3 regions of the Marinomonas profundi genome follow, and region 2 is predicted to be linked to each of the others. Evidence: predicted binding sites of a transcription regulator. Region 2 holds the regulator's gene; each other region holds the start of a gene.
What was found. Region 2 encodes LexA, which represses DNA repair genes until DNA is damaged. Its sites were predicted from a motif close to TACTGTNTANNTANACAGTA; they were not measured.
Positions count from the first base shown of each region.

Region 1: a site for LexA is predicted at 4,838-4,857, ahead of dinB (DNA polymerase IV). Genes of this name have one in related genera too.
Region 3: a site for LexA is predicted at 1,931-1,950, ahead of umuD (translesion error-prone DNA polymerase V autoproteolytic subunit). Genes of this name have one in related genera too.

Region 1 covers NZ_CP073013.1:1,084,866-1,097,319, reverse strand. The annotation lists gene J8N69_RS05035 (Tex family protein) at 1-314, shown strand, start outside; tRNA gene J8N69_RS05030 (tRNA-Tyr) at 522-605, opposite strand; gene J8N69_RS05025 (ProQ/FINO family protein) at 657-1,637, opposite strand; gene J8N69_RS05020 (hypothetical protein) at 1,843-2,310, opposite strand; gene J8N69_RS05015 (cell division protein ZapB) at 2,307-2,537, opposite strand; gene J8N69_RS05010 (flagellar assembly protein FlgT) at 2,598-3,794, opposite strand; gene J8N69_RS05005 (LPP20 family lipoprotein) at 3,877-4,506, opposite strand; gene dinB (DNA polymerase IV) at 4,883-5,947, shown strand; gene J8N69_RS04995 (hypothetical protein) at 6,028-7,008, shown strand; gene J8N69_RS04990 (alpha/beta hydrolase) at 7,136-7,804, shown strand; gene J8N69_RS04985 (inositol monophosphatase family protein) at 7,843-8,655, shown strand; gene J8N69_RS04980 (DUF2489 domain-containing protein) at 8,687-9,145, shown strand; gene J8N69_RS04975 (hypothetical protein) at 9,145-9,516, shown strand; gene J8N69_RS04970 (mechanosensitive ion channel family protein) at 9,554-10,384, shown strand; gene greB (transcription elongation factor GreB) at 10,523-11,035, shown strand; gene J8N69_RS04960 (DUF72 domain-containing protein) at 11,032-11,892, shown strand; gene J8N69_RS04955 (NUDIX hydrolase) at 11,910-12,454, opposite strand, start outside.
Region 2 covers NZ_CP073013.1:3,571,789-3,584,242, forward strand. The annotation lists gene J8N69_RS16710 (DEAD/DEAH box helicase) at 45-1,412, opposite strand; gene dinG (ATP-dependent DNA helicase DinG) at 1,524-3,644, opposite strand; gene lexA (transcriptional repressor LexA) at 3,714-4,337, shown strand; gene J8N69_RS16725 (hypothetical protein) at 4,467-4,733, opposite strand; gene J8N69_RS16730 (DUF6586 family protein) at 4,736-5,206, opposite strand; gene topA (type I DNA topoisomerase) at 5,203-7,830, opposite strand; gene J8N69_RS16740 (DNA topoisomerase I) at 8,020-8,778, shown strand; gene J8N69_RS16745 (hypothetical protein) at 8,786-9,277, opposite strand; gene J8N69_RS16750 (universal stress protein) at 9,341-9,781, shown strand; gene cysS (cysteine--tRNA ligase) at 9,858-11,240, opposite strand; gene J8N69_RS16760 (glutamine--tRNA ligase/YqeY domain fusion protein) at 11,245-12,454, opposite strand, start outside.
Region 3 covers NZ_CP073013.1:553,154-561,030, forward strand. The annotation lists gene J8N69_RS02505 (hypothetical protein) at 1-127, opposite strand, end outside; gene umuC (translesion error-prone DNA polymerase V subunit UmuC) at 197-1,468, opposite strand; gene umuD (translesion error-prone DNA polymerase V autoproteolytic subunit) at 1,468-1,914, opposite strand; gene J8N69_RS02520 (hypothetical protein) at 2,646-3,566, shown strand; gene J8N69_RS02525 (hypothetical protein) at 3,556-5,199, shown strand; gene tnpA (IS66 family insertion sequence element accessory protein TnpA) at 5,275-5,598, shown strand; gene tnpB (IS66 family insertion sequence element accessory protein TnpB) at 5,595-5,960, shown strand; partial or broken gene tnpC (IS66 family transposase) at 6,179-7,660, shown strand.

The DNA.
Region 1 (12,454 bases), 1.2 Mb from region 2:
TAGCTGAATTGGCTAAGCCGGGGCGCGACCCACGGCCGGAATTTCGTTATGCGTCATTCGATCAAAGGGTGCAAACGCTAGAGGATGTGCATGAAGGTATGACGTTAGAAGGGGTGGTGACCAATGTTGCGGCGTTTGGCGCGTTTGTTGATTTGGGCGTACACCAAGACGGCTTGATTCATATTTCTCAGTTAGCTGACCGCTTTGTGAAAGACCCAAGAGATTTTGTTCGAGTCGGTCAGGTGGTGACCGTGACGGTGTTAGAAGTTGATGTGTCACGTAAGCGGATCGCATTGAAGGCTAACGGTCTTTGAGCCGATGATTTTTAAGGGGCTGACCGTTTCAATTTGAGACGGTTGTAGCGAGTACACGATAGTGTGACTTGGTGTGTTACTAAGTCCATTAGAGGGAATATTTTAAGTCGTTGGAGAGTGTATTTTAATAGTGTGCTTGAAGTCGTTGGATAGCGTGTTTGGCTTATTCTCTGGATCAAGGCTGAAATGTTGCCTTTAGAAAATAAGTGGTGGAGGGAGGTGGATTCGAACCACCGAAACTTTCGTGGCAGATTTACAATCTGCTCCCTTTGGCCACTCGGGAACCCCTCCACAGCAGCGCGGCACATAATATATGCCGCGCATTATGATGTAAACTGTTTTTTAAGATTTATTTAGCAGTTTTTCCAGTTTCGCTTTCATGCGCTCTTCTGGGGATAAGTCGCCATATATATCTTCTTGTTGAGGTGTGGGTTTATTCGCCGTTTTAGGTTTTGCCTGAGGCGTATTTTTAGCGCGAGGCTTTTGCTGGCTTCTTGCAGGTTGCGCGGCTCTTTCCTTGGTTTGTCTGTCTTTTGGTGCTCTGTCAGGTCTATCGACAGTAGCCTTTTTGGCTTTTACCGGCATCATAGAGTCTGGTAGAGCGGGTTCGTTATTGACCGCAACACCCTCTAAGTCGATTCTTGATTGGCCTGACAATAGACACTTTTTGTATCTGTCGGAGCGTGTGTAGGCCGCTAATGCGCGCTTTTGTTTGCTGGCATTGAAGTCGTCGTCTAGAACCATGTCTTTGTCTATGCCGACTTTTAAAGGCTTAGGTTGATTCCAGTCAAACGCTTTGGGATAACGGTCTTCAAGCATTTTGATTAGACGGCGATTATTTTTCTGGTTTTTTTGGCGCTTTTTTTGTTCTGGCGTCAATGTCGCTGTCTCTATGGTGCTGTCACTTGCTTCTTGCACGCTAGTGTCGTTATCGACTAGTTTGTCGTCTTCTTGCAAGCCGTTAAGCTCAGAGTTTTGTGTTGTCATGTAATCAATCTGTTCTGTTGTCGTGGTTGTGGTGCTGCTGTTACCAGCATGCTCGTGCAATAAGTCAAAGTCGAGTTGATATTCAACAGGTTTTGGCTTTGTTACTTGCTTAGGGGGCGATTCGGTCTCTAAAAGGTCAAGAGAGTCTTCTATATAAAGCTGCAATTGATCTTCTGTTGAGCGACCTGCCATGTGTTGCAATAGATCCATTGATGCACTGTGTTCAATGGAGTCGTTGGTGTTTGCTTTTAGCTGTTGTATTTCTCTATTGGCATTTTCTAGCTGTGTTGTTAGCCAATTAATTTTAGCGTCGAGTTTGGCAATAAGTTGTTCCATAAAGACACAAGGCTCAATGATGTATTGGAGTTAGCGGAATGTTGGGTGTCTTGCTTGTGCCTATCATTTCTTTCCGCTGGTCGTCGCTCGGTAATGTAATGGCGATAGTGTTGTCATTATTCCACCACATATAGGCCACAGCGATAATGCAGCTTGTGACCAAAAAAGGGACTCGTTTCATTTTGCTCAAATTCTTGTCTGTTGCTTAAAATGTCAGCCCGGCGCCAACCATTATGTGTCTGTCGTATATATCGCTACTGCTGTTTAGGATTCTAGCAAACACGTCGATGCGTGAAACGTCAGACGTTGCTATGCGAAAACCTACTTCTGGGTAATAGGTGGTTTCATCATAAAATGACACCCCACCACCGACAAATGTCCAGATCGGAATCCCCGGGAAAAACTGAAAAGCAGGCGCTGCGCTGTAAAAGCGAGCGCCTATATTAACGCCTGTTTCAAAGGTTTCTCCCAAAATGAAAGAGAAGCCACCGTAGATAGAAATATTGGATGGTGTGATGTGTTCCAGCGAGCCGCTCAGAATAGAGGTGATATTCTCCTGTTCTGTATTGGGGCGAGCGGCTGTTGATTCAAAATTTACTAGACTCGCAATCTGACTCTCAGCTGATGCATGAGCACTCACGAGGACTAAAGCGGCAAGTAAAAATGATTTCATTGTTTGTTGTCCATCTGATTGAGGCGGTTTAGCATTTGAGAAAGTGACGATTCCCAGTTTGATTGCTGCTCTTTTGTTTCGTTTAGCGTGTTTTGCATGTCGCTTTTTTCTTCGCTCAGTTCGTAATTTTGCATTTCGAGTTCTGCGATACGCTTGCGTAATGAACCTATTTCTTCTACGGCTTCGTTGATGCGTTGTTCTAGGTGGTGTAATAGTTCGTTATTCATTGTTCTCTATCCTAAAAAATAAAAATCGCCATCATTAGTGTGGGCGCTGTTGTGTAAAAATTACCAAGCAATAACAACATCCTGTTGTTGTACGTTGAGTATATGCGAATCAACGACAAGTTCACCGACTGAAAAGTTAGGTTGAACTTGCTTGATTGTAACACTGATATTGGCATTGTTCAGCTGGGTTTGTGTCGATTGTAGCTGATTAAACACCTCATATCGTCGATAAACATTGAATTTATCTCCTGGCTTAATGCCTGCTAGGGAGCCGGCCGATATGTGAATCCTATTTCCTTCTGTACGAAAAATATTGGCAATAAAAGGTTGGCAGCGCAGTTGTTCGCTTGTGTCTAGGGCGCTTTCTTTTAATGCTTGCTTCACTACTTTTCCGTAGTGAACTGTCCAGAATTTGGCGCTGCCAAAGCCGACTCTAGCATGGTCCGTAATATCCCAGTTGCCAATTTCATTGTATCTGTGCTCAAACAACAGGGCGCCGCTAAAACCATCATAAATGTATATATCGACCACGAAATTTCTTTCTTTATCTATTTCTTCGTCAAGCAGGTCTTTGGCATTTTTGTCGTTGGGGCGTCTTAGGTAAATTTCTCCAATGTCTCTTATTACGCCACTGATAATGTATTGCACGCCGAGTTGTTCGCTGATGCGGGTGACATTAGTGAGCGATCCGTCGACGTTGGTTGAAGAAGGGGCGTTGATCAGGTCGGGGTAAATGGCAATATTGGTGGCGGTGAGCGCTTTAACATAGCCTTGTTTGTTGATTTCATCGGCCAAATTTTTGGGGAGTTCGCGGGCGATATTACTCAGTTCTCCGAGCCTAGCCTGTTGCGGTACTTGCAGTTCAAAGCCTGTTACTCCGACGGTTTTTTTATAGTAGCTGGTTGCCCCTGTGCTGCATTGAGAGTCTGGGGTAACGTCAATACGTGCCACCACCGTTAAGAAATCACCGTTTTGTTGTTCGGATAAAATTCTGGCTTTTTGGACGTAACCTGAGCTGCGTATATCTAGGCTTGATTCTAGTTTGCCATTGCTGAGTTCGTCTCTCACATTGACTCTTGAACCCGACTCTAGCACGGCTTGCTTGATGGCTTGCTGTGTGGCTCTGTAGCGTGCATCAGCAATGTCGTTATTATAAATGATGGCCTCTCCTACGGCATCGATACTTTCGGCCGAAGAGGTCGCAGAAAGGAATGCGGTGAGGAGTAAGGTGACGAATGCATAGTGACGGGTCAACATAGAAATCCGATGCTGTTCATGGTTGTTTGATGCTGTTCATGGTTGTTTGATGCTGTTCATGGTTAATCAATACTATTCATGGTTATTCAATACTATAAAAGTTGGTCGTTGGGGTGGCGTTTTCAACGTTTATCGAGCGATAGCCGGGTTGGATTTTACAATTCGGGTCTGCTTGTACATTGTTTGAGCTTAAGCACTGACGAAAGTTTTCTTGCAGCGCCATTTCGACAACGGTTTCAAATGTGCCGTCTTCATGCTCTCGTTGCGAAACCACTTTAGCGCCGACTAGATAGGCGTCCACATAAGTTCTTAGCTCGTCATTTTGCATCACCATATTGCTGAGTGAGCTGGAGCCATCTATTTTCAAACCATAGACTCGTTCTGATAGATTTCTGTAGGCGTCCAGCATAGAGCTTCGTAGCGACATGATTCGAGCTTGTGATTTGGTGAGGCGTTTGTTCGTCATCATGGCCGCGTACCCGGTAGCGGTGACGATAATCGGCTCTTGTTTAATCACGGCGATGGTGTTGTTGGCATTCAAAGCGCCTGTTTGCTGCGGATAATATGCGCCGCTTGACGACCCAATTGAGTTGCCATTACAGGGTGCCACGGAGCTGCATACGGTACCGTCTGGGTTCTGATTGAAGTTTTGACAACCGGCTAGGGTCATTGCACCAATGGCGATGAATAATAGTTGAATTGATGATCTCATGGTGTGCCCTTTGTGTGAAAACCTGCGCTTTTTATGCCTGACATGGAGAATAAACTATTGTTGCAGCAACATACAGTAAGCACTCAAATAGATGAGCCTTGCTGTTGTTTCTGAACGTGTTTTTCTTAATGGACAAAATGTAAACCATTTTACGCGTTAGCGTCCATGTTTGGTTGCTTAAAAATGCGCTTTTTCTTTGTTTTTTATCGTAAATCTGTTGTTTTTCTGTATTTCTATGGCTTTTTCTCGTGATTTTATGGTCATTGCGTTGGTGTAAGGTCGACCGCTATCTTTTTTAAGCAGCTAATGAATCGGTATGAAAAATACGCTAGACTGGTTTTTTATACAGTGTTTTTGCGGTGAGTTTCCATTGGCTATGAGTGTTGATCGTAAAATAATCCATATTGATGCTGATTGCTTTTATGCGGCCATTGAAATGCGGGACAATCCTCGTTTGCGGGGTATTCCTATTGCTATTGGTGGGTCTGCTAGCCGTCGCGGCGTGTTATCAACCGCCAATTACGCGGCTCGTGAATTTGGGGTACGTTCTGCTATGCCGACGTCGGTTGCAAAGCGCTTGTGTCCGTCTTTGTTGGTGTTACCTGGAAGGATGGATAAATACCGAGAGGCGTCGAAGCAAATGCAGGCTATTTTCCGGGAATTTACCGACATAATTGAGCCGTTGTCATTGGATGAGGCTTATTTGGATGTCACTGATTCTGCTTGTTTTCAAGGCAGTGCAACGCGCATGGCTGAGGAAATTCGCGCCCGAATTTTAAGCGAGATTGGCATTACGGTATCGGCTGGAGTGGCGACGAATAAGTTTATCGCAAAAGTAGCAAGCGATTGGGATAAGCCCGATGGCTTAACAGTTGTGACGCCGGAAAAACAGTTTGCGTTTGTGTCTGCGGTGCCGGTCAAATTTATTGCGGGGATAGGGCGTGTTGCTCAAGACAAGCTAGCCTTGTTGGGCGTGTTTAGCTGTGCGGATTTACAGCAACTGGACTTTGCCCTATTGCAAAAGCATTTTGGCAGTATGGCGTTCCGTTTGTCGCAATTTGCGCTTGGCATTGATGATCGTCCGGTGACGGTTTCTAGGGAGAGAAAAAGTCTTTCAGTGGAGCATACTTTTGCAAAAGACTTGTCTGATTTACGGGCGTGCCAAGCCGTGCTGCCAATGTTGTTAGCGGATTTGAAAACGCGTATGGCGGGGCGGAATTTCGATACCCAACTGAGTAAATATTACCTTAAAGTCAAGTTCGATGATTTTAAGCAAACCACCATAGAGCGCCCCATAAGGCACAAGTTATCGGATGACGTATTTTCGGTTTTGCTGGCGCAGGCTTATGCTCGGTTTCGTCGTCCTGTGCGTTTGATTGGCGTGGGTTATCGTTTGTCACCACCAAAGCCACATCAATTGGCTTTGGTGTTTGAGTCGTGATTGAAATTGATGTGTAAACTTTGATTATTCGGCCGTTGGCTTACTATACTTAGGCGATGAATGGTACGGAGGTGATTATTATGTTGAAGCAACAGAATACGTTCCACTATCAAGACCTAAGCATGCCAGACCCCTTGTCTAAACGATTGCGGTTTGATGTTGAGCAGGTTTTGTCGTCCTTGTACGCTGACCCTAACTTGGTAGAGCAGTTAGACGGCCTTTATCTGCCATTTGCCAGCTGGCTAAGTCAAAAATCCGGAGCCGCTAAGAGCACGTTAGTGGTTGGTGTCGGCGGTGCTCAAGGGTGCGGTAAAACTACGTTTTGTAATGTTATTAGTCGAATATTACACAAAGGCTTTGACCTAAACTGTATTGTGCTTAGTCTGGATGACTTGTATCGGACACGGCAGGATCGGCTGAAATTTGCCCACCAAACCACGGCGATGTTTGAGGTTCGTGGCGTGCCAGGGACCCACGATACGGACTTGGCCTTGCTGTTGTTTGAACGACTTAAAAACCTTAAAGAAGGCGAGGTTATGAAGTTGCCTCGCTTTGATAAATCCATTGATGACCGCAAGGCGGTTCATTTGTGGCAAGAGGTTCAAGGGCCCGTTGATGTGGTGTTGTTTGAGGGTTGGTGTGTTGGGGTGCCGCCGGTGAATGGTGGTTTGCATCGTCCCATTAATGCGCTTGAAGCTGAGATGGACGCAAGTGGTGTATGGCGGAATACCGTGAATCAGCTGCTTAAAGAGGACTATAAAAAGCTATTTTCCAATATTAACCTCATGGCTTGGATGCAAGCGCCCGATTATGATGTTGTTTACCACTGGCGCAATAAGCAAGAGCGAATGTTGGAGAGCCATCTTCATGATATACATGGTGTTTTGTTGGATACCATTGATTTAAAAGTCATGTCTTCTGGCGAGCTTAAACGTTTTATGCAGTATTATGAGCGCTTGACTCGACATATGTTGAGCGTAATGCCAGAGCGGGCTGATGTGTTATTTCAATTAAATAGAGATCAGAGTGTGGCGGAAATGCGCCTTCCTGTTGAGCATTAGAGTCTGTGCTTAGAAGATTAAGTGACTAACCTTTCGGTTCATTAGCCTAAGATGGCTGTCGAGCGAAAAATGGCAATATGATAGGCTATGGCGAATTGCGATAGCCTATTTTTTTGGAGTGTTAAAAATGACTGAATTACTGCCATCTGTTTTAGTAGAAACAAACCAGCAACCTGATGCCGCTGTTATTTGGCTGCATGGCCTTGGGTCAGATGGGCATGATTTTGAATCTTTAGTGCCGGCCTTGTCTCTACTGCCTACGTTAAAGTTACGTTTTGTGTTTCCTCATGCACCACGCCGCCCAGTGACGATCAATGGCGGTATGGAGATGCGTGCTTGGTATGATATCTATGAAATGACGTTGGCACGTAAAGTGGACATGGATAATATTGATGAGTCTTGTGGCCACGTTGAGCGTCTCATACAAGATCAAATTGATAAAGGTATTGCCCCAAACCGTATTGTTTTGGCGGGTTTTTCGCAAGGTGGCGTGATCGCGTATCATACGGCTTTGCGAACCAAGCATAGTTTGGCTGGGATACTTGGGTTATCAACCTATCTGGTCAGTGGCGATGATGCGCCGCAGGCGGATGTTTGTGCCAATGGTCAAACGCCTATTCTTATTCATCATGGCTCGCAAGACCCTGTTGTGGCGCCGGTGTTGGCGACGCAGGCGAGGGACCTTTTGTTATCGAAAGGTTTTTCTGTCTCCTATCAATCATATGATATGCCGCACTCTGTTTGCTCTGAGCAGGTGCAAGATATTTCTCATTGGTTAAATGCTCGATTGGCTTAGTTTGTGCTGTCCAGTATCGGTTTTAAGGGGTTTTTTTAGTGTCTAATAACGACATAGAGTGGCTAGAGTTTGCCAAAACGTTAGCGATGAAAGCGGGCGAGATAATGCTTGAAGCCCGAGAAAATTCGACCTTTGTGCGTGATTACAAAATGGATCATGAGCTGGTTACGTCGACGGATATTGCGGTTGATCAATTCATTTGTCGCGGTATTATTGCCCGCTACCCTTCGCACGCTATTTTGTCAGAAGAGTCATCGCCTCATATGGATCTGAGTGCGCTTGCTACAGATGTGCCTGTTTGGGTGATCGACCCTATTGATGGTACGGTGAATTTTGCCCATGGACATCATCATGTGGCGGTTTCTATTGGCCTTTATATTGGCGATAAACGTATTTTAGGTGTGGTGAATGCGCCTTTTTTAGGGGAGTGCTTTTGGGCATTAAAAGGCAGCGGTGCTTTCTGTAATGGTAAGCGTTTGGCGGTTTCTGGTGCGCAAGAGTTAAGAAGCGCGCTGGTGGCGACGGGTTTTCCCTATCAAAAAACAGCGTTAGCTCCTATTGTTGAGCGTGTATCGCGTATTTTGCATCATTGCCAAGATGTTCGCCGTAATGGCTCCGCCGCGCTGGATTTGTGCTGGGTGGCCGCGGGGCGTCTGGATGTCTATTTTGAAAGTGTAAAGCCTTGGGATATGGCGGCAGGCGCTCTAATTGCTGAGGAAGCGGGGGCAACCGTGGGGTACTATTTACCGCAAACCTTGGTTTGGCCTGAAGTGGTAAATGGTGAAGGCTTATTGGTGTCTACGCCTGATTTATACGACGATATTTTGGCGCTTGTTAATACGACTATATAGTTTTTCCACTTTCTATTTATTGGGTTTTTTTATGTCTTTTACTGCTTTTATGATTGTGCTGCTGTTCTCGCTGGTGGTTATTGTGGCTTCGCTCTGGTTTATTCGACGCCAGCTTGCATTGAATAAAGTCCGAGAAGAAAGGGTTCAGGCAGGAGAAAATCGCTTTCTTGAAGAGCGTCAAAAAAGGATCGACAGTATCCGAGTGCTATTGAGTGTTGCTGGAACCGATGAATTGAATTGGATTGAAGCGAGTATTCGGATTAAGCACTTGTTGGATCAGTTGAGTGAAGACTTGTCTGAAGACGACGATATTTCAGCCTTTTATATTATTACCGAGAAAACTCAGCATATTCCAACCCACGAACAGTGGGGCGACTTACCCAAGCTCGCGAAAGTGAAGTTTCGACTGGAAATGGATGCTTACGAAGTTGAGTATACTGAGCATTTACAGCGAGCTAAGTCATCGTTAATGGCTTATGATTTCAAGTAATGCTGATTCAGCTGTTGGTTTCTATCAGTTTTTTGTTCTTGCTGTTAGTTTTGCTGGTGCTGTTTTTTATTCGTCATCAATCTAAAGTACCTTATTATAGGTTGACACAAGATCAGTGTGTGACCTTGCTGAAAAGGGCGCTTCAAGGGATTTTGCCTGAATATGAATGGCATGCTTTTATTGGTATGACGGTAAGAGATGATGATGTGCTGGATGAGTTAAGAGAGCAGTGTTTGCTGATCGATGAGTATGGTGTGAAAGGGACGCAATTAATAAATGGGCGGCTTTGTATGTGTTTTAATAAACAAGGCCTTTCGCAGTTGGAAATATTGTTAGATGAGTGGCAGCATAAATCAAATTACACAGTTTGATTTATTTTAAAATAGAAGAGCGTGAGGGTTAAAAATTATGAATGAAATAGAGGCGTTATTTGAGCAAGGGGCTGAGTGGATGCCCTGGTTAACAGACAGTCTTACTAATTTGGTTGCTGGTCTTGTTATTTTCTTTGTCGGTAAGTTTATTGCCTCCAAGGTGTCTAGTTGGTGTGAGAAGCGACTGCTTAAAGCGTCTGTTGATAAGGCTGTCGCTGGATTTGCATCGAGCATTATGTATGCCTTGATGTTTGCTGGTATTGCCTTAATGGCACTTGGGCAAATTGGCGTTGAAACCACGTCCTTTATTGCTATTTTGGGTGCGGCAGGTTTGGCTGTTGGTCTTGCTTTGCAAGGTTCTTTGTCGAATTTCGCTTCGGGCGTGCTCATTATTCTTCTGCGTCCATTTCGTTCCGGTGACTTTATTGACGCGGCGGGTCAAATGGGAACGGTCGATCGTATAGAGCTTTTTCATACCTACCTGAAAACACCAGACAACCGTGTAATTATTATGCCAAACTCAGCTGTGATGGATGGGTCTATCGTGAACTTCTCTCGCGAATCGACACGCCGTTTAGATTTGGTGGTTGGTATTAGTTACGATGCCGACATCCGCTTGGCAAAACAGATCATGGAAGAAATTGTTAATGCCGATGAACGTATACTAAAAGACCCTGCTTGTTTGATCGCGGTGTCTGAGTTGGCTGACAGTTCGGTCAACTTCTTCTTGCGCCCTTGGGTCGCCTCTGGGGATTATTGGGCCGTGCGAGCGGACCTTTTAGAGAAGATTAAATACACATTTGATGAGCGCGGCGTTGGTATTCCTTATCCACAGATGGATGTCCATGTTCATAAACAAGAGTCATAAACAAGAGCCATAAACAAGAATCATAAGCATAACTTTCGTTTCTTATTGCTGTGATGAGTAAAATGCCGCCAAGTAACCGCTGGCGGCATTTTTGTTTTTTTTATGTTGGTTTTTATCTTTTAAAATAGGCTGCCGTGCATGAGTCGATATCGTCCTCCATCTCCCCCTAAGTCTGCCTACATTACTCAAGAAGGCGCTCAGGCCTTGTTGTCTGAATTGAAATATCTGTGGAAGGAAAAACGCCCTGCGGTAACAGAAACAGTGCGTGAAGCCGCCGCTCAGGGCGATCGTTCCGAGAATGCGGAATACATTTATGGCAAAAAACAGCTGCGTGAAATAGATAGCCGAGTGCGTTATCTAGAGAAACGTTTGGATGCTTGTACTGTGGTTGATCGCTTTCCCAGTGATCAAACGCGTGTGTTTTTTGGTGCTTGGGTGACGTTAGAAGAGGAAGAGGGCGAAACCAAAGAGTACCGCATTGTCGGGCCGGATGAGTTAGATCATCATGGTGCTTATATTAGTATAGATTCCCCAGTTGCTCGCGCTTTGTTGAAAAAACAACAAGGGGATGAGGTGACGATTCGTCTTGCAGGGGGGGAGAAAACTTACTTTATTGAGGCGATTGAATATCGCCAAATTGTGCCGCTATGATCCGTTATGGCATGGCGCAATGGCAGCATCCGGCGTGGGTGAATTGGCTTTACCCTGCCTCACTGCCTGCTGCGGAGCGAATTGGTCGCTATTCGCAAGTGTTCTCAACGGTCGAGGTGGGCAGCACTTTTTATACCAAGGTGGATGATGCTCAGCTATTGCGCTGGTATGAGTCTGTTGGCGAGGATTTTAAGTTTAGTTTTAAAGCGCCACAAACAGTGACTCATCGATTATTAGAGCGCCCTTGGCGTGACGTTCAGCAAGATTGGTTGGCTTTTATGCTCTCTTTGCAGCCATTACAGACGAAGCTTGGGCCAATAATGCTGCAGTTCCCCGCAATATGTGACGAGCGTGCTTTAGCGCGTATTTTGGCTTTATGCGACATGTGGACGCTCTCTGCGCCTTTGTCGGTCGAAGTGCGTAATTTGGCGTATTTTGATAAAAGTGAGGTGGAGAGTCGTTTTCTATCTGCTTTATCCGTGCGTGGTGTAAATCGTGTGGTGATGGATTCACGCCCTGTTTTTTCTACTGATGCTTATTGCGAAAGTTTGGTGGATGCGCAAAAGAAAAAGCCAAGGGTGCCTTGTCATCCCGTTGCGACGGCTGGTCATCCCGTGGTGCGTTTTATTGGTCATCCAGATTTGCCGCGTAATGAGGTGTGGTTAGATCAGTGGGCGGCTAAATTATCGCAATGGTTGTCTGAAGGGCTGCTGCCGAGTGTTTTTGTGCATTCGTCAGATAATATCGCTGCGCCAACTTTAGCAGGGCAATTGGATGAAAAGGTTCGTGCGTTAACGCCTAATGATCAGAGCGCTTTGGCTCTGCCACAAAGTCAGGAGCAAGCGAGCCTTTGGTGATCGTGCGATTGCTTGCTTTATTCCGAGACGGTATTGAAATGGATCGTGTCTTCGTGAAAACCGTACTGGCCTGTTTTGTGATCAGCAATAAAAAATTCGAGTGTCTTACTGACGCTGCTAAAAGCCAACTCATCCCAAGGGATGTCATCTAGATCAAATAATGTCACTTCAGAGCTTTCTGCTGTGGCATGAAAATCTGCTTTTTCTAACTCAGCTAGGTAGAAGAGATGGACTTGGTTGATTCTCGGAATGCTAATCATGCTAAACGCTTGTTTGCAAATGGCTGTGGAGCCACTTTCTTCTAGTGTTTCTCGCAAAGCGCCTTCGCTGGTGGTTTCTTGGTTTTCCATGAAGCCTGCAGGGAGTGTCCAGAAGCCAAAGCGTGGCTCAATGTTTCTCCGGCACAATAATACCTTGCCTTGGTAGAGTGGTACGGTGCCGGTAATGAGCCGTGGATTGTCGTAGTCGATATACTCGCAACTGGGACACACTGCTCTAATGCGATTGTCATCTGCTGGGACAATCATGTTAACGGCGTGACCACATTGCGGGCAGTATCTCA
Region 2 (12,454 bases):
ATATTGGCCAGCCTAGTCGTCACATAAAGGTCTCTAAGCGATGTTTATCGAGACGTATCAACCATATATTCACAGCGAATACTTTCGCCGACGACTCGTTCAATTTCTGGGATCATAAAGGCATCGTCTTCGCTGGCGAAACTGACTGATTTACCCATTTCGCCGCCACGACCCGTACGACCAATGCGATGCACATAATCCTCAGGGTCTTCTGGTAATGAATAATTGACAACTAACTCTACATTATCGACGTGAATACCACGCCCTGCCACATCGGTTGCAACCAACACTTGAATAATGCCTTCTTTAAAATTATTCAAGGTTTTCACTCGCTTATCTTGCGCCACTTCACCCGACAAAATTGCACAATTAATATTCGCCTTACGCAAACGCTCATACAAATCACGCGTTTCATCACGGCGGTTAGCAAAAATAATTGTGCGTTGACCACCATTTTCATTAATCAACTGTTTTAATACCGGCCATTTCTGATCGGCTTCAACGGTATAAATCACCTGATCAATGTTCTGATTGGTCGCTTCTTTTGGCACCACAGACACTTCTTTAGGGCAATAGGTCCACTGCTGTGCAAGCGCTTGAATATCTTTTGGGAAAGTCGCGCTAAACAACATGGTTTGTCTTAGTTCTTTGTGCGGCGTCATGCGGATAATACTTTTCACATCCGGAATAAACCCCATTGACAGCATGCGATCGGCCTCATCCAGCACCAAACACTCTACTTTACCCAATTGCACCTTGCGACTGCGAGCAAAGTCCAACAAACGCCCTGGTGTTGCCACCAAAATATCCACATTTTCGGTTTCTAAAGCGATTTTTTGTTTTTCATAACTTAAACCACCGACCAAAGTAACCACATTCAAATGGCAGTTTGAAGTAAGCTTAATCGCTTCATCAGCAATCTGTATTGCCAATTCACGAGTCGGGGCGATAATCAAACCACGCGCAAAATTGTTCGCGCGCTTTTCTTCAAGAGGGTAATCCAGAAAATCACTGATCATCGCGATCAAAAAAGCCGCGGTTTTTCCCGTGCCCGTCTGTGCTTGTCCAATAATGTCATAACCAAGCAAGGTCATCGGCAAGGTTTCAGCTTGAATTTCACTACAGTATTCAAATCCCATTTCAGCAATGGACTTGATCACTCGATCAGGAAGGTTTAAATCATGAAAACGCAACTTACCTTCTACTTCAGCAACCGGAAAATCGTCTATAGACCAAATTTTAGCGTTTGTATTCCCAGCAGGCTTTGTCTCATTGCTATCATTGCTGGTTGGCGTATCCGCTTGGGCACTTACTGGGCTGTCATCATTATTTCTTGGGCGCTTATTAGGGCGACGAGTACGCTTAGGTTTTGCGGTGGTTTCTGCTTGTGCTTCTTGAGTTTGGTTTTCCATATTGGAATCTATACGCTTCTATTGTGTTATAAGGTTAATAATCTTCGCAAGAGTGTACCTAATTGATCAGGTTTTATCACCTCTTGCTTCTAGTTTGTTAAACGAACTTTATCAGTATCGGTAAGGCGGCAAGCTGCTAATTAGCTGCGGACCATAGCGCTTGGTTCGTAAACGCTTATCCAATATATGAATCTCGCCAGAATCTTGCTCACTTCTGAGCAATCGCCCTGTTGCCTGCACTAAACGCAAAGAGGCGTCTGGTATGGTGATTTCCATAAAAGGGTTACCGCCACGTTTTTGTATCCATTCCGCCAGGGTTGCCTCAACGGGATCATCTGGCACAGCAAAAGGAATTTTGGCAATGTACACGCAGGTCAAATACTCTCCCGGCAAATCAACCCCCTCTGCGAAGCTAGCAAGCCCCAGCAACAAGCTGCCTTTACCCTCATCAATACGTGCTTTATGTGAATCCAAAATCACCCGCTTAGATTGCTCTCCTTGCATCAGCAAAATTTCCTGCAACCCAGCAGATAAAGATTGCGCCACCTCTTCCATTTGGCGACGTGAAGAAAACAACACCAAGCTGCCTTTTGCCGCCTTCACGTTTTTATCTAAATAGGCAACAATCTCAGCGGTGTGCTGTTCCACCCGACCGGGCTCATGCTGCATATTTGGCACCACCAAAAGACCATTTTTTTGAAAATCAAATGGGCTCATGACACGTAAATATTCACTCTCTCTCGGCACACCAGAACGCATATTAAAACGATGAAACTGATTCAAAGCGGTTAAAGTGGCCGACGTAACGACCGCCCCAAAACATTTGTCCCACAGCTGTTGCTTTAATGTATTGGCGGCCAAGATAGGAGAACCGCCTAGCTCGATATCTTGCTCCATTCCTTGGCCAGATAACACCAACCAACGGGCATTAGGCGGAAAATTTTGGTCATCAACCGCAGAATACAAGCGCCACAACCCTATACATTGCTCTAAACGACCAAGAATAACCCCCAAAATAGGCTGCCAGATTTCGGCGGTTTCAGGCGTGACACCCATGCCTTCATTTTGCTTGGTCTTTTTGCATTCATCTTGGATATTTTCAATACTGTTAAACAACTTTTGATAGGACGTTTGCAAGCTGTAAGCTAATTGGCGCAATTCATCAGGAATCTGACCAAATACAAAACGATGTTGGTTATTGTCTTGATCCAGCCCTAAACCTTGAATATAAGGAGCCAAACCTTGTTGAGCATATTGAATAAAATTCACAACACTCTGTATTTGCTGCGGGATTTTTAACAATAAATTCCCCGTCAAACTCACCTCACTCGTCAACTCTTGCTTAAGGTTGACTAAGTTTTTTTCCAGCTGACGAAGCCAAGTGATGCTTTGCTGCAAACGCACTTCATGTCGAAAGTGGCCAATCGCCTTGTCAGGCAGGTGATGGCCTTCATCAAACACATAAATAGTGTCTTTTGGTGGCGTCAAAATAGCGCCACCGCCTAATGACAAGTCTGCCAACACCAAGTCGTGGTTGGCCACAATGACATCGGCGACTTCTATCTCTGCCCGCGCTTTAAAGAACGGACAAGCTGAATAATTCGCACAATTACGATTGGTGCATTGCTGATGATCCGTGGTTAAGCGCCGCCAGTCTTGGTCACGGACGATGCCAGCCCAATTGTCTTTGTCGCCATCCCAGTCGCCTTTTTGCAAGGCGGCATCCATCTCTTGGTAAAGCACGGTATTAACATCGTCTGAATGGAGGTGCTGCTCAAAAAGGCCCGCAAACATGTCATCCATGGCTTGCTCTTCAGAATTCAAAAAACCCTCAAGATTATTCAAACACAGGTAACGCCCTCGCCCTTTAGCAAGCGTGTACTTAAAAACCAGATCGGTATGCTCAAGCAGGTCTGGCAACTCTTTGTGCAGAATCTGCTCTTGCAAAGCAACGGTTGCAGTAGAAATGATTAATTTCAAGCCTCGCGCTTTCGCAATGGGAATGGCAGCAAGACAATACGACAAGGTTTTGCCCGTGCCGGTACCGGCTTCAATCACGGCAACGTGTTTTTCATCCAGTCGCTCACCTTCTGAGCCTTGTTTAATATTTCCCAAGGTGCGTGCAATCGCACCAATCATCTGGCGCTGCCCAGCCCTTGGTTTATGGGACTTCGCCTCCAAAGAGGCTCGGTATGCAAGTTGAATTTGTGTTTTTAGTTCGTCTGAAAGCATTTATATCATTGAGTATCGTTAAGAATGCTGTATATAATAACAGTTACTGTATAAACAACCAGATGCCCTATGATTAAATTGACCAAAAGACAATCTGACGTACTAGAAACCATTCGCGAATTTATCAGTGAAACTGGTTTTCCACCTACGAGAGCAGAAATAGCCCGTCGACTAGGATTTAAATCCCCTAATGCGGCCGAAGAACATCTCAAAGCCTTGTGTAAAAAAGGCGCAATAGAGATGCTGTCTGGCGCCTCACGAGGAATACGCTTAGTTGACCGTGCATCCAATGATGAAGCCAAAGAAGACCTTGGCCTACCTGTCATCGGCAAAGTGGCAGCAGGGTACCCTATTTTGGCGCAAGAGAACATTGCTTCTCACGTGAACATACCCGCCAATATGTTTTCTCCTCAAGCCGACTACTTTCTGTCCGTATCAGGCACCAGCATGAAAGACATTGGCATTATGGAGGGGGATTTGCTGGCCGTACACAAAACCACTGAGGTTCGTAATGGGCAAATTGTTGTCGCCCGCATTGGCGATGAAGTAACGGTTAAACGCTTCGAACAGAATGGCCATATTGTCCGCCTTATTCCAGCAAATGAAGCATTCAACGACATCATCGTCGACCTTGAAAGCGAAGATTTTGCCATTGAAGGCTTATCCGTTGGGGTTATTCGACAAGGTCTTTGAGTTCTATGTTTTTGAGCTCGATCATCAAGACAAACGTCAAAACCAACAAGCAAAATCACCAATAAAAAAGCGAAGCCTAAGCGTCGCTTTTTTATTGGTCATTAATTCCACGCCACAAAACCCACAAAATTAATGCAAGATTTTAGGACGAAACTCTTCTTCATCAAGATACTCTGAGTCTTCATCAAAAAACGAATCGTCTGAGTAAACAAAATCAACCCCGGCATGGAACATGCATTTTGCTAATTCAAAATAGCGATCTTTTAAATAAGATCGGGTATCATTTGGAATCTGCAATATTGCCAACGGAACGGTTTCCTCACCATTTTCACTGGCTGGACGCAGCACAATATCGCCGTTATCCAGCTCAACAATCTCTAGGTAGGACTCTTTCATATTCAATACTCTGATGACTCTTCTCTAAAACGTAATACCAATTCGATCAGTTTCGCCAAATACAAACTCACCGATGCGCCAGCATCACTGCCACGACCAATCAGGTTATCGCCTTGAACGACTGATGAGGCGGAAGCTCGACATTCAAACTGCACCAAATAAGCCTGATTCAACTGAAAACACCAAGAATCAGAGCGCGAAAGCAAGTCCGCCAATTCGGTTAATACTGGAATCATTATCTGTTTTTTTTCAGCTTCAAGCAGCAAGTTAGCGACATCCAGAGAGCCAGACAGCGAATAAGCCGTCGACACTTCTTTCAACAAGCCATTTAACGCACTTCTTAATTGAAAAATAGCCGAACTTTCCAGCCCAACGTTTAACCATGCCTCGCCACTCTCTTGACTCTGCTGAATAAAACGCCTTGCCGTATCCAGCTTTTGATTGGTCAAACTCGCCAAGGTGACGCCGCTCATTTTTTCTTACCCTCTTCGATCACCCACTTAGAACCAACATAAAACGCCTTCCAGCCCGTTGGTTTGCCTTCTTCTTCCGTCATGACATACTGCTCTTTTGTCTTACGGCTGTAGCGAATAATAGCGGGGCGCCCTTCAGCATCTTTCCTGGGCGCTTTCGCAAAAAAGTGATACTTAGGATCGATTTGATCCATATAAGGCAATAACTCTTCCACCAAGGGCGCACGAGTTTCCCGTTTACGCGGGAATTGACTGGCCGCCAAGAACAAACCAGTGGCACCATCTCGAAGCACATAGTGGTCTTCTACTTTTTGACACGCCAGATCAGGCATAGGCACAGGATCCATTTTTGGCGGCGCGGCTTCACCACTTTTCAGCAGTTTACGGGTGTTTTTACAGTCATCGCTGGTACAACCGAAATACTTACCAAAACGACCTGTTTTGAGCTGCATTTCAGAGCCACACTTATCACATTCAAGCGTCGGACCGTCGTAGCCTTTAATCTTAAACGCACCCGCTTCCACTTCGTAACCAGAGCAAGCCGGATTATTACCACAAACATGCAGTTTGCGGTGCTCATCCATCAAGTAGCTGTCCATAGCCGAGCCACAGATTTTACAGCGATGCTTATTGATGAGCGCTTTAGATTCGCCCTCTTCATCGTCTACCGCAACCACTTCATCGCCACGAACAAGGTTAATCGTTGCTTTACAACGCTCTTTCGGTGGCAGCACATAACCAGAACAAGACATAAAGACGCCCGTACTGGCGGTACGAATCTGCATCGGACGAGAACAGGTTGGACACTCAATGTCTGTCGGTGTGGGCTCATTTAGCATCATGCCGCCATCTGGCGACTCGGCTTTCGCAAGCACGGAGCTGAAATCTTTATAAAACGCATTCAGCGTTTTAATCCAGTCTTTATGGCCTTCCGCAATATCGTCCAATTGCTCTTCCATTTGCGCTGTAAAACTGAAATTCATTAAAGAATTAAAGCTATCAACCAAGCGCTCAGTCACAATATCGCCCATTTTTTCAGCGTAAAAGCGACGATTCTCAACGCGCACATAACCACGATCTTGAATCGTAGAAATGATAGAAGCGTATGTCGACGGACGACCAATGCCGCGCTTCTCAAGTTCTTTAACCAAGCTTGCTTCGCTAAAACGCGCCACAGGTTTGGTGAAATGCTGCTCAGGCAACAACTCTTTAAGATCCAGATATTCTCCTTGCCCTACATCTGGCAAGATATTGTCTTCGCCTTTTTTCGCTACTGTCTGCATGGCGCGAGTGTAACCATCAAAACGCAAAATACGCCCCTTGGCCTTAAACTCATAATCGCCACTGGTCACGGTAATCGTTGTAGAGGTATAGAGCGCCGGAGTCATTTGACACGCCATGAATTGACTACGAATCAAGTCATATAAGCGGTGAGCGTCTTTTTCCATGCCTTGCAAGTCATCCACACGAATACTCACATCCGAAGGTCGGATGGCTTCGTGAGCTTCTTGAGCGCCTTCTTTACTGGTATAGCGAATCGGTTCTTCTGGTATATACGCTTCACCAAAGTTAGAAAGAATATAACCTCTCAACGTTTCTACTGCATCGACACTCAAATTGGTCGAGTCAGTACGCATATACGTTATATAACCACCTTCATATAAACGCTGCGCCAGCATCATGGTTTTCTTAACGCCATAACCCAAACGCGTACTGGCCGCTTGCTGCAGCGTAGAGGTAATAAAAGGCGCCGATGGTTTACTGCTTGTCGGCTTGTCTTCTCGGCTATCAACCAGATATTTGGCACCGGCTAAACGAGCAAGATGCTCGTCAGATTGCGCTTTATTGACAGGACGATATTCTTTGTCTTGATATTTTGCGGCTTCGAACTTGATCACCTCTTTCGATGGCGTCGCCAACATGGCATCCAGTTCCCAGAACTCATCTGGCACAAAAGCACGAATTTCTTTTTCGCGTTCAACGATCAGACGCACCGCAACCGACTGAACTCGACCGGCAGAAAGCCCTCTCGCCACTTTTGACCAAAGCAAAGGCGACACCATAAAGCCAACCACACGATCCAGAAAGCGTCGCGCTTGTTGCGCGTTCACCCGATTCATGTCTAGTTCAGAGGGTGTTTCAAAAGCGGCTTTAATGGCTTTTTTGGTGATTTCGTTAAATACAACGCGTTTATAGCGACTGTCGTCACCCCCAATAGCCTCTCGCAAGTGCCAAGCAATCGCCTCTCCCTCTCTATCCAAATCGGTTGCGAGATAGATGGTGTCAGCGTTTTTGGCTAGCCGCTTCAATTCATCGACGACTTTTTCTTTGCCTGGCAAAATTTCATAGCGTGCTTTCCAGTTACTTTCTGGATCCACACCCATTCTAGAAATTAACTGCTGCCGAGATTTACTACTTTTGTGCTTAAGTTTTTCTTCCGGACTCATTTTACGCGTCAAAGCAGCCTGCTTTGCTCGCTCTTGAGGCGTAGAGGTGGCAGTAGTACCTGTTGGCAAGTCTCGGATGTGTCCTACACTCGATTTGACAACAAAGTCATTGCCTAGGTATTTATTGATGGTTTTCGCCTTTGCTGGCGACTCCACGATAACCAGTGATTTTCCCATTGAACTGTGTAAGCCTTTTATAAAGTAGGTCTGCAAATCCACATTGCACGAAGTTTGATCTCTAGGGGCGCTGATATTAAGCAAACACCTTTTATATGACAAGCGATCCCTGTATTGTTTCACACATTAAATCTTGCGGAACTTAGTATTTCTTATTTAACATACTGAATTCAGCGCTTAAGGACAATCATGGCTACCCTTCAAATATTAACAATTGCATTTTTAATCATCATTGTGCTCTTGTCTGTGGTCATTGGATCACGTGCACACCAAAAAGAAAAAGAAATGACCGAACGCCGTGTTAAACAACTGCAACTGTCCAATCGAGCGGATCGCGTCGAACAGCACATTCGCGGCCTCAAAGACATTAATACGGACCCTATTGCCACTGACGTTCTCTACGACTTCTATCTAGACACACTTCGCGAACTTCTACAATACACAGACGATCCGGAAAAAATCGAAATCCGTATCGCCACCGCAGAAGAAGCAAGAGACAGCGACCCTATTGTATTCAACCCTGAGCCGGAGGCTTTAAGCTTTCAAGAGAAAAGCAATTATAAAGAACGCCTAACAAAACTGGCCAAAATGCTACTGTATCTTCGCCGCAAAGGCAGAATTAGCCATTCTCACTATCAGGCGTGTTATGACTATTTACGCTGGCTAAACCTATGGGTTCAATTAAATCGCCAAATGGTCCAAGCCAATAAAAACTTTTCGAGTGGTGATATGCGCGTCGCTCAAACACTCTATGGCGTCATACTGTCTCATCTTAAATCAGACTCAATAGAACGCCCTGAAAAAAACACCTTAAACACCTTTGTTACCGGTAGAATAAAAGACATTCTATCGCCTAAAATTGCCGCGATGAAGAACAGCGAAAATCCTGAAGAAGCGCTTAGCGAACTACTTCATGACATAGAATCCTCGAAACAAACAGAACCCTAGGCAAACATCACGAAAGCCCTGTCACTCGAATCTCAGCCAACGCAAAAACCAACCTAGACAGCGCCTCCAGCGCCTCTTCATCCGCGGTCTCATGCCAATACAAAAACACGCCCGTTTGGGTGATTTGCACGGCAACAATTAAGCTACCGTATTGTTCCAGTACGGGTTTACACGACTCAGGAAGTGTAAAAAATGCACCAGACCACCAGCCTTCTAACACCGCATGATATTTCCACACCTCATAAGGCAATAACCATATTTTCTTTGGCAAAGACACGACAGGCTTAGGGTAATAATGAGCATAAGCAACGACTTTTTGCTTATTGATTGATTTATCCCACTTGTCAGGCAGATCAATTGATGTAAGCTGCACAGCAAGACCTAATTTTCGAGCATGCATACGTAATGCCATGCGCTGACGTTCTTGCCTAGGCGGCATCACCCATAAGGCCGACCCCATTAAAGACAGTGTAATAAAAATAACAATAAGAGCAGTCATATTTCCATGTCTCTCTAGTTTTCAACTAAAATAAGTTAATCAAGCCAATATTGGAGGTGTTCTATGATGTATAACAGAATTCTACTCGCTGTTGACCTAACCGATGAAAGTATCAAGGTTGCCAATAAAGCCGTCGCGTTGTGCAAAGCAACCGGCGCGGAACTTACCATACTTCACGTCATTGAGTCACTAAACTATGCCTATGGTGGCGATGTCCCTATTGACATCACCGACATACAGGCGCAACTACAGGAAACCGCCAAAGAGAGGATTTCCATACTAGAAGCTCAACTGGATGTCCCCGTTCAAGAGAGCTGCATCACACAAGGTGGAATTGAAAGCGAAATACATCGTATTGCCGAAGAAAAAAGAGTGGATCTTATTGTCGTGGGAAGCCATGGCCGTCACGGCCTTGCTCTGCTATTAGGCTCCACCGCCAATGGCGTACTGCACGGCGCTCCATGCGATGTACTGGCCGTTAAAGTAGTGAAAGACAAAGACTAAAGTTTCATTTCAGGACAGCCATAAAAAAGGCGATGTAATCATCGCCTTTTTAGTATTTTCCAGTCCGTTCATTCGCTTAACGTCTGGTCCAAGTCGTTCCTTCTCGGCTGTCAAGAAGTTCAATACCTTGAGCGGCTAGCTCATCACGAATTTCATCACTGCGAGCAAAGTTTTTGTCTTTGCGCGCTTGTGTTCTTTCGTCGATCAAAGCCTGTATTGCCGCTTCATCCAACCCTTCAGACAGCGTACTGTTTTGCATGAAATATTCTGGATCTTGATACAATAAGCCAAGTAAATCCGCCAAAGAACATAGCTCAGCCGCTAGCGCTGATGCTTTAGTAAGATCGTCTGTTTTCGCTTTATTTAACTCACGCACCAACTCAAACAGCACAGAAACCGCCAGCGCCGTATTGAAGTCGTCTTTCATTGCCTCTTCGAATCGCTCAGTGAAGCCAGTCGGCTCAAATGACTCAGCAATGGCTTGCTGACGCAACGCCGTGTAAAGACGCTCTAGCGCGACTTTGGCGTCCTGCAAACTCTGATCCGAATAATCAATCGCACTGCGATATTGGCTAGACACCATTAAGTAGCGAATGACCTCAGGATTAAACTTCGCCAATACATCACGCACCGTAAAAAAATTACCTAATGACTTAGACATTTTTTCATTGTTGACGCGAACCGCACCACAATGCATCCAATAGTTCACATAGTCTTTGCCTGTCGCCGCTTCTGACTGAGCAATCTCATTTTCATGATGTGGAAATTTAAGATCTGGCCCACCACCATGAATATCGAAATGACTACCAAGGCAATTAGTCGACATGGCGGAACATTCAATATGCCAACCAGGACGACCATCCCCCCAAGGAGAAGGCCAAGACACCTCACCCGCTTTTGCCTGCTTCCACAACACAAAATCCGCTGGATGCTCTTTGGCCACTTCAACATCAATACGCGCGCCAGCCAACATATCTTCAAGCTTACGATTATTTAATTTACCGTAATCTTTAAATTTCGTGGCTCGATAATACACATCACCAGAACTGCCTTGGTAAGCAAAGCCCTTATCGATAAGCACTTGCACCATATCGATAATTTCTTGCATAAACTCAGTGGCTTTAGGTTCACGATCCGGCATTTTATTACCAAGACGTAGCTCATCTTCACGCTGTGCAGCGATCATACGCTCGGTCAAAGACTGAGTTGATTCGTTATTTTCTTCTGCACGTTTGATAATTTTATCGTCAACATCGGTAATGTTGCGCACATAATGCAGCTCGTAACCTAGGTGACGAATAAAACGCGAAATCACATCAAAAGAAATCATCGCACGAGCATGACCAATGTGGCAGTAGTCGTATACCGTGTTACCACAGACGTACATGCCCACTTTGCCTTCCACAATGGGCTTGAAAATTTCTTTCTTACCACTAAGGGTATTGTAAATCTTCAACATGCGCTTAATTTCCTTTTGCTTCGATTTTCGCCCAAGAATCACGTAACGTCACCGTACGGTTAAACACCATACCGTCTTCTTTCAGATCGCGACAAAAGTAACCTTCGCGCTCAAACTGGAAACCTTGGCCTTTTTCAGACACCAGTAAAGACGGCTCCACTTTGGCGTTGGTCAATACCGTCAAAGACTCTGAGTTGATAAAATCTAAGAAGGTTTTGTCTTCATAGTTCGCGTCTGGCGCTTCATTAACGAACAAACGATCATAAAGATTCACCGTGGCGTCCACCGCATGTTTTGCACTTACCCAATGAATAACACCTTTTGGCTTATAATCTTCAGGGTTCACGCCAAGGGTGTTTTCATCGTAGCGACAAAGCAGCTCGACCACGTCACCCGCTGCGTTTTTAATCGCTTGATCACAAGTAATTACGTATCCGCCACGTAGGCGAACCGCGCCATCCAGCGTCAAGCGCTTCCACTTACGCGGTGGTACTTCAGCAAAATCCGCCGCATCGATATACAAGTCTTTGCTAAACGGCACCTCGCGAGTACCCGCTGCTTCGTTTTTCGGATGATTACCCACATTGAAGATTTCTTCTTTGTCTGCTGGGTAATTGGTCAAAGTCACCTTAATAGGGTTAAGCACCACCATGGCACGATTCGCGCTCGCGTCCAAATCTTCGCGAATAGCATGCTCTAGCATACCCACATCGACCACACTATCGGACTTGGTCACACCAATACGGTCACAGAAGTTACGGATAGACAAAGAGGTATAACCACGACGACGCAAGCCAGAAATAGTTGGCATACGCGGATCATCCCAACCATGGACGTGTTTTTCATCCACTAACTGTTTTAGCTTACGTTTACTGGTCACGGTGTAATTCAAGTTCAAACGTGCGAATTCAATTTGCTGCGGATGCGCCGTGTTTAATGTCTCTAACACCCAATCGTACAATGGACGGTGATCTTGAAATTCCAGCGTACAAACAGAATGAGTAATATCTTCCAACGCATCAGACAAGCAATGCGTGAAGTCATACATTGGGTAAACACACCACTTGTCACCTGTTTGATGGTGATGCACATGGCGCACACGATAAATAATCGGATCGCGCATGTTAATGTTTGGGCTGGCCATATCTATCTTGGCACGCAACACCACTTCGCCGTCTTTGTACTTAGCGTTTTTCATGTCCATGAAAATAGCC
Region 3 (7,877 bases), 630 kb from region 2:
ACATCTGTTCATCTGATAAATCCCAACGCCCTTGTGGACATTGTTCCTCTAGCCATAATACAACCGTTGCTATTATCTTGCCTGCTGTCTCTTTACTGACATTTTTATTGATACCTTCATCGTTCATGGAACACCCCTCCACCACTATCGTTTGAATTTTTCATTCGTCGCTGATTTCCATTTTCTACATTTCGAGTCAATACACTTTCGGTAACTCATCCCACCTGGTCGTATACGCTGGAGATAAGTGTTCTCTTTTCATTGACCATTGTGGTGACACGCCTTGAGAGGCAAAAAAAACCTTGCCGAGGCCGCTGTGGTTGATTTTGTCCACGACACTCATTAATGCTTTTGAGTTGATTTTTGTATTATCTGCTTGGAATAAATCTTGCTGAAAAGCGCCATGTTCATAAAAATCCGCCAACATTACACCGCCTTTGGCGTAGCGATAACCTGAACGATAGATGCGACGAAACAGCACGTCGGCCACTTCTAATAAGTCTCGCGTGTCGTCGGTTGGGTTAGGCAGTTCTGCAGAAAGGGTTTTCGAATACTGCGGTTCGTTTGGAATGAATGGACTGGTACGAACGAACACACTCACCACGCGACAAAAGCGTTTTTCACCGCGTAATTTCTCGGCGGCTCTGGTTGTGTACTTGGCAATTGCTTCCCGTAGTTCGCGCTTGTCTGTCACTTTATGGCCAAATGAGCGACTGCAAATGATTTGCTGCTTTGTTGGCCTGACCAATTCCAAATCCAAACAGGACACTCCATTTAATTCTCGAATGGTTCGCTCCAACACCACTGAGAACTCACTTCGAATCGATTTAGGGTCTGCATTCGCAAGATCCAAGGCGGTATGAATTCCCCTCGTCTTTAGCTTAGCCGTGGTGCGTCGACCAACACCCCACACGTCACTCACATCAACCAACGCTAATAAACGCTTTTGCCTGTCTGGGTCCATCAAATCCACCACGGATCCCGTGGCTGGATATTTCTTAGCAGCATGGTTAGCCAACTTCGCCAACGTTTTGGTTGGCGCAATGCCGACACCAACAGTAATGCCCGTCCACTGATCGACCTTGGCCTTTACTTGTTGGCCAAATGCCAGCAAATCCATCACATTATTAACACCGGTTAAATCCATGAAGGCCTCATCGATGGAGTACACTTCCAGCCTTGGCGCTTCCTCTTCTAAGATCGTCATCACACGATTGGATAAATCCGCATACAAGGCATAATTCGACGAAAAGCACACAATGCCATGTTCCTTTATCTCGTCCTGAATTTGAAACAGAGGCACACCCATTTTAATGCCTAGTGCTTTTGCCTCTTTGGAACGCGCAACGATACAGCCATCGTTATTTGACAGAACTACGACAGGCGTGTGTTTTAAATCTGGCCGAAACAACTTCTCGCAGCTGGCATAAAAGTTATTGCAATCGACCAAGGCAAAAACCGTCTTCATCAACCACGCTCGTACTTACGAACCACGCCCGTAACAACACCAAAGATTTCCAATTCGGACTCTTCGGTAATCAGAATCGCCTTATAGGCTTTATTCTTCGGTCGAAGCAACACATGTGGCTGAAGCTCCAACGTCTTCACCGTCATTTCCCCATGAATACAGGCAATCACAATATCCCCATGGCGAGCGGTTAACGAACGATCCACCACCAACACATCACCAGAGTGAATGCCCACATCGATCATCGAATCCCCTTGCGCACGCACATAAAACGTCGCGTTCGGGTGAGCGACACAAAACTCATTTAAGTCCAAGGATTTTTCAACAAAGTCCTGAGCAGGCGAAGGAAATCCCGCCGACACCGAATCCACATACAAAGGAATTCGTACGCTATTGGCCGCGATAAACGCCACCGACTCAGACACACCAAGATACGTCACACGCATAATTAGAACCCAAAAATACTGTATATACATACAGTATAGTTTTAAGCAGATCGAATGGCCAAATAAATTTTCAGAAGAAGGACATACAATATATGCATTGCACTCATCCTAGGGGTGTGACAGGAGTCACACCCTGTTTGCAGACCCAAGTTCTACCCAACTGCTTAGGGGGTGTGACAGGTGTCACACCCTGTTTGCAGACCCAAGTTCTACCCAACTGCTTAGGGGGTGTGACAGGTGTCACACCCTGTTTGCAGGCCCAAGTTCTACCCAACTGCTTAGAGGTGTGACTGTAGTCACACCTTGTTTGCAGAGCCAAGGTCTGCACTATCGCAATTAAATCTACCCATTACGCTTAGAGCCAGCCCATCAAAGAAATCGAATTAAATAAGGTTAAACTGAACATTAAAAATTCAGAATGATAGTAGATTATTAAGCATGCAAAAGAGACTTCAAGTGTGTCTTGGCCATAACGATAAAATAATATACAGAAAATGTTTGATCCATTTTATTAGGAATTTAATTGTTTACATTGATTAATGCGATCAATCTGTAATTTTTTTTCTGACACTAAACCTAATATTGTATTCCATGACATAGTCCGATGACATCGCACGTTGATATGATATGAAGTTAAAATGAAAAAATTATTGTAAGTAAATCGTAAAATATATTGACCCACATACCTTAATAAACAAATACTAATAAAAAACAGATTGAGCTTATTAAGTATGATTTTTGCTAATCCAACATTCACTACACTACTCAGTAAAACTGAATTTGATATAGAGCATATTAATGTAGGACATTTCTGCAAAGATTTTTCACATCTAAATACAGTTGACAAAGAAGTTTTTCTTGATAGAACCCCAATCCTATTCAATGATAGAGTAAAATATACATTACTCAACGATACTGATGAAACTTTAGTAAAATCGATCAAATCATTAAAATCAAATTGCAAAATACTATCAATCAAGGTAATTAAGACAGACTTAAATAGCAGTGAGTTGATAGATACTTTCAAATTACTCAACTTAAAAAATCAATCTCACAGACAATTAGAGAACAATATTAAAGATTTAATTATTAGCGGAAACTATGCGTTAAATTATCTCTGCAAATTAAGACAAAAACAGTTAGGGTACATCAACAAAAATCTGTTGACACAAAAATTTTCATCTCAGACTTTAGCTAGAATAAATAAAGAAATTGATTTAGAACTATGCAGAAAAAAAATAATTGAAAAAGAGTTATTTGAAATAAACGAAATCAACCTAATAGAGACATTAAAAAAATTAAAAAATATTAATCGAAAAATTTTTCTATCGGAAATAATAGAAAACTCAGCAGATTTAGAAATTGATTGTATTAATGACATCGCCCTAATATTTAATTATATTATAAAAAACAATTTGACTAAACCAATTCACATTTCTCTAATGAAAGAATTATTTTGCAATTTAAAAAATGAATTTAAATCACCTCCATCTGCAAAATTTTTATTTAAATTAATTTCAGAAGTAGAGAAAAAGAAAAAAGAAAAAATGGAAAACTATAATTTTCTCATCGATTCATGGGGTAATAGAAAAGAAAGACACACCATAATGAACTATTTTATAGAAAAAATGGGGATTCTTAATGAGCGATAGTAACCGGAATAAAACATTAGGCATCAACATGGCATTATGCGTAACGATAAATTACTGGGATGAGGTTGGTATTTGGAGTAAAAATAAGTCTATATTGAAAAAATTTTTAACATTACTTACTCCTCCTCCAAGCAAATCGGTACAAAGAAATTTGCTAAACAACATTATAAAATACTATCATGATGAGTTCATTATCACATTAGATGAACTAAAAACTTTACTTTCTATTATTGATAACATCTCTAATGTACAAACAACTAGTGTGGAATACAATGAAGGTGTTGATTATCCAATATCTTTTGGTATTAACAAACTCATCAACACTAAAAAAAACTTAGGACATGAATTTTTAACTCGCTTTATTTCAATATTCGTAACCTCTACTTACTCAAATCTAAAATCAATTAGTTATGAAGAAAGTGACAGAAAAATATATAATGCAATTTTAGGAACCAGAGAACTAGCACTCGTAAATATAATAAAAAAAATGCAATCTGAAAATAAACTACCCGATAAAATAAAACCTCATTATCAAAAGGATATTGACAGATATTACGATTACATTAACAATACTAAAACGTGCTACATTGATGACGAAAGCTTTTGGAGAGTATTTAATTATTCTCCGATAAAAACAGTTGACTCAAAACATATAAAAATCCAAGAGAAAAACAAAAAAACAAAACAAAAGAAAAATACAAATAACAAATCATCAACTTCTGATAATTATATCCCAAGAATAATAACAACAAAGAAAAAATCCTGGAACACAGCAAAGAAAGAAATAGAATCAAGCTTTGATTATTCTGCGTTATCTCTTCAATCCGTATTGAGTTTCATGACATTCGTAAACCAGAAAAAACCTGAATTATTAAAATTATTAATTTTGTGTTTTTTGACAGGATTAACTCTTAAAAAAGCCATTTCAGCTATACGTACTAGCACTCATGAAAAAACATTAAATGTATTTATTACTAACACTCCAACAAACTCAGATCTATGCTCGGAAATTAAACTTAAAATCTCACCCGAAAGCTTTTTTCAGATTGATGAAAAACAACTATCAATAGATAATCTAGTCGAAAAAATCGCAGACAAATTTGCTTATCTCACCAGACAATTTGCAGAATTTAACGGGGGAAACACTTTACACTTTGATCGGATTGCATCCAATTCCAACCGCCTACTAACATCTCATCACGATGATATAAGAATTCACTATTTAAGAGCAAAAATCGGTTTCTCTATGAGTGCCCCATTCTCTTATATTTCTACAACAAATGAAGAAATAGGGACTCTATACCAAGAAAGATTTAATTTTTTGTCAGAGCGCCTTGAAGATACATTAAAAAAAACACTGCAAGAAATTAAATGGGATTCAACGTTAAATTTGCAACATCTAGGTAGCCAACGTTTACCCAAATATCCTATTGAAAACTTCTTTAAAAGCATTTATTTAAAATGCCAAAAAACACATGAAAAATTCCTTTTATTAAGATCCGATCAACTTCGTATAGACCTTATTAATCTGCATGAAATCTATACATACTTCTTAGAACAAATCTTATTCTCAAACCGACCTAACGGAGAAAAATCAATCTCGATTTTATCCAATGTCTGTAAGCGCCCTTAAATCTGCATTCTTGCTGACCTTCTCGTAATATCAGAACCTAACACCTGTTTACTTTAACCATGAACAGGTGTCTTTATGAATACTTTTTCGGATCCTCAATCCCGTGCTGACTTTTGGCGGGCGCAAGTCACAGCTGCTGAGGCAGCGGCCATGTCCAGTGCTCGGTTCTGCAAAGAAAACGATCTCAATTATTCTCAATTCATGTATTGGCGGCAGAAATGTCAGACACCATCAGCCCCAATATCGGAGGACAAGTCGTCCAGTTTTATCAAAGTGGAACCTTCATTGGGCCAGTTAGGGTCAGGCTTGTCGGTGTCTTTGCCAAATGGCATGCAAATCCACGGTATTGATTCGACCAATGTGACCTTGGTTCGTCAGTTGTTGGAGTGGGCGTTATGACACGTTATTTTCGCCCGTCGGTCGACATGCCTAAGATCTATCTTTATCGTCAGCCAGTGGATTTTCGTAAAGCCGCTGTGGGGCTGGCAGCGATTGTGGAGCAGGAGTTGGCGCAGAATCCTTTTGATGGTGCTTTGTATGCGTTTACCAATCGGCACCGGAACAAAATTAAATGTTTATTTTGGGAGGACAATGGTTTTGTGCTGTATTACAAAACCCTTGCCGAGGACAAGTTTCGTTGGCCCAAAAAGGGTGACGAGGTGATCTCTCTTACTGGACAACAGATTAATTGGCTGCTGGATGGCTATGATATAACGGCGATGAAAGGCCATAAAAAATTGCATTATGAGTCTGTTTTTTAACGCGTTTTAGGGGCTGTTATGATAAAATAACGTACATGAAAACAGCCCCTAATACGCACAACATCTCGGTCAATTATGCGACTCTGTCACAGGCGGAGTTGTTGTCGTTGCTGGTCAAAAAAGACCAAGATCTCGTGCAAAAAGATCAGGTGTTAGCGCAAAGAGATCAGGTACTAGAGCTGAAAAATCAGCTCCTTGATGATCACCATCAGGTTATTCAGCATCAAAAAGCCTTGCTGGATGAAAGAGACCGTAAAATTGCACAGTTAGAGGAGCTCCTGCGCTTAGCCAAGGCTCAGAAGTTTGCGGCAAGCAGTGAAAAGTCCGTCTATCAAATCGATCTGTTTGATGAGGTGGAATTGGAAGCGGCCATTGCGGCTCTGATCGAACAACTGCCCGAAGACGTGCTTCCAGAAGCGGTTCGATCTCGTAAACGCCAACGTGGCTTCTCTGACAAACTGACTCGCGTACGGGTGGAACTGCGTTTGTCAGAAGAAGAAAAAGCCGGTGCCACGTCTACCTTTTTCAGCAAGGTCAAAGAAGAACTGGACATCATACCCGCCCAGGTTCGAGTGTTAGAGTACTGGCAGGAAAAAGCCGTCTTTAAAACACAAGAGGACCAAGCAGACCACATCGTTGTCGCCAAACGTCCTCTTCACCCACTCGGTAAATGTGCCATTAGCATCAGCGCGCTGGCTTACATCATCGCTGGAAAATATGCGGATGGCCTGCCCTTGTATCGCTTGGAAAAACAGATCGAACGTTACGGAGGGCATTATGACCGCACCAGCATGGCCCACCACGTCATCCTGCTGACTGACAGAGTCCAGTCCCTACTGAATCTTGCTTGGGAAACCCAATTGGAAGCGGGGTACCTACAGGGTGACGAAACCCGTATCCAAGTGCTCAAAGAAGACGGCAAAACCGCCCAATCGGATAAATGGATGTGGGTGATACGCGGCGGACCGCCAGACAAACCTATCGTGCGTTTTGAATACAACCCTTCCCGAAATGGGGAGGTACCCGTGCAGCTGCTCGATGGGTTTAAAGGTGTCCTGCAAGCCGATGGCTATGGCGGCTACAATGCCGTGTGCCAGAAATACAACCTAACTCGCATTGGTTGCTGGGATCACGTGCGCCGTAAATTTATTGAGGCCAGCAAAGGCGCTGACACCAAAAAGAAAAACAAAAACTCACCCCCTACCAAAGCCGAGGTGGCATTAAGCCATATCCGTAAACTCTACAGGATTGAAACACAGATAAAAGACCTGAGCGACGCTGAGAAACATCGCGTGCGCCAAGAGCAAAGCCTTCCGGCCCTCAACACCTTTAAAGAATGGCTCGGCAATAATGTCGATAAAACCCCAAAAGACCAGCTGACCTACAAGGCCATCCGCTACGCCCTCAACCAATGGGAGACACTCACGGGATACTGCGAGGATGGGCAATTGCACATCAGCAATGTCTTGGCTGAGAACGCCATCCGCCCCTTCGCAATTGGACGTAAGAATTGGTTATTCGCCGACACCTCACAAGGGGCCAAAGCCAGCGCGGCTTGGTACAGTCTTGTCGAAACCGCCAAAGCCAACGGCCTAGAGCCTCATGCGTATATTTTGCATATCCTGCAGCACATCGCTAGCGCCGACACCGTTGAAAAATTAGAAGCCTTATTGCCTTGGCGTGTTAAAGCGGCGCTGTAAAGGCACACGCCCATCAAGCAAACGGACACAACAGCAAAAAGCACGGGATAAAAAAGAAACGGGTAGGCGTAAAATAAAAAAGTAAAATAAAAAAATAGAAATCGTAAAAGCAAAGAAGAGAAATCAAAGAAAGGCTTTACCGCCGCATCCCTGCAGCCACTGAATCTTCCTGAAAAGAGACAGAGCCTCCCTCCTGGAGGCGTAGGCAAATCCGTTC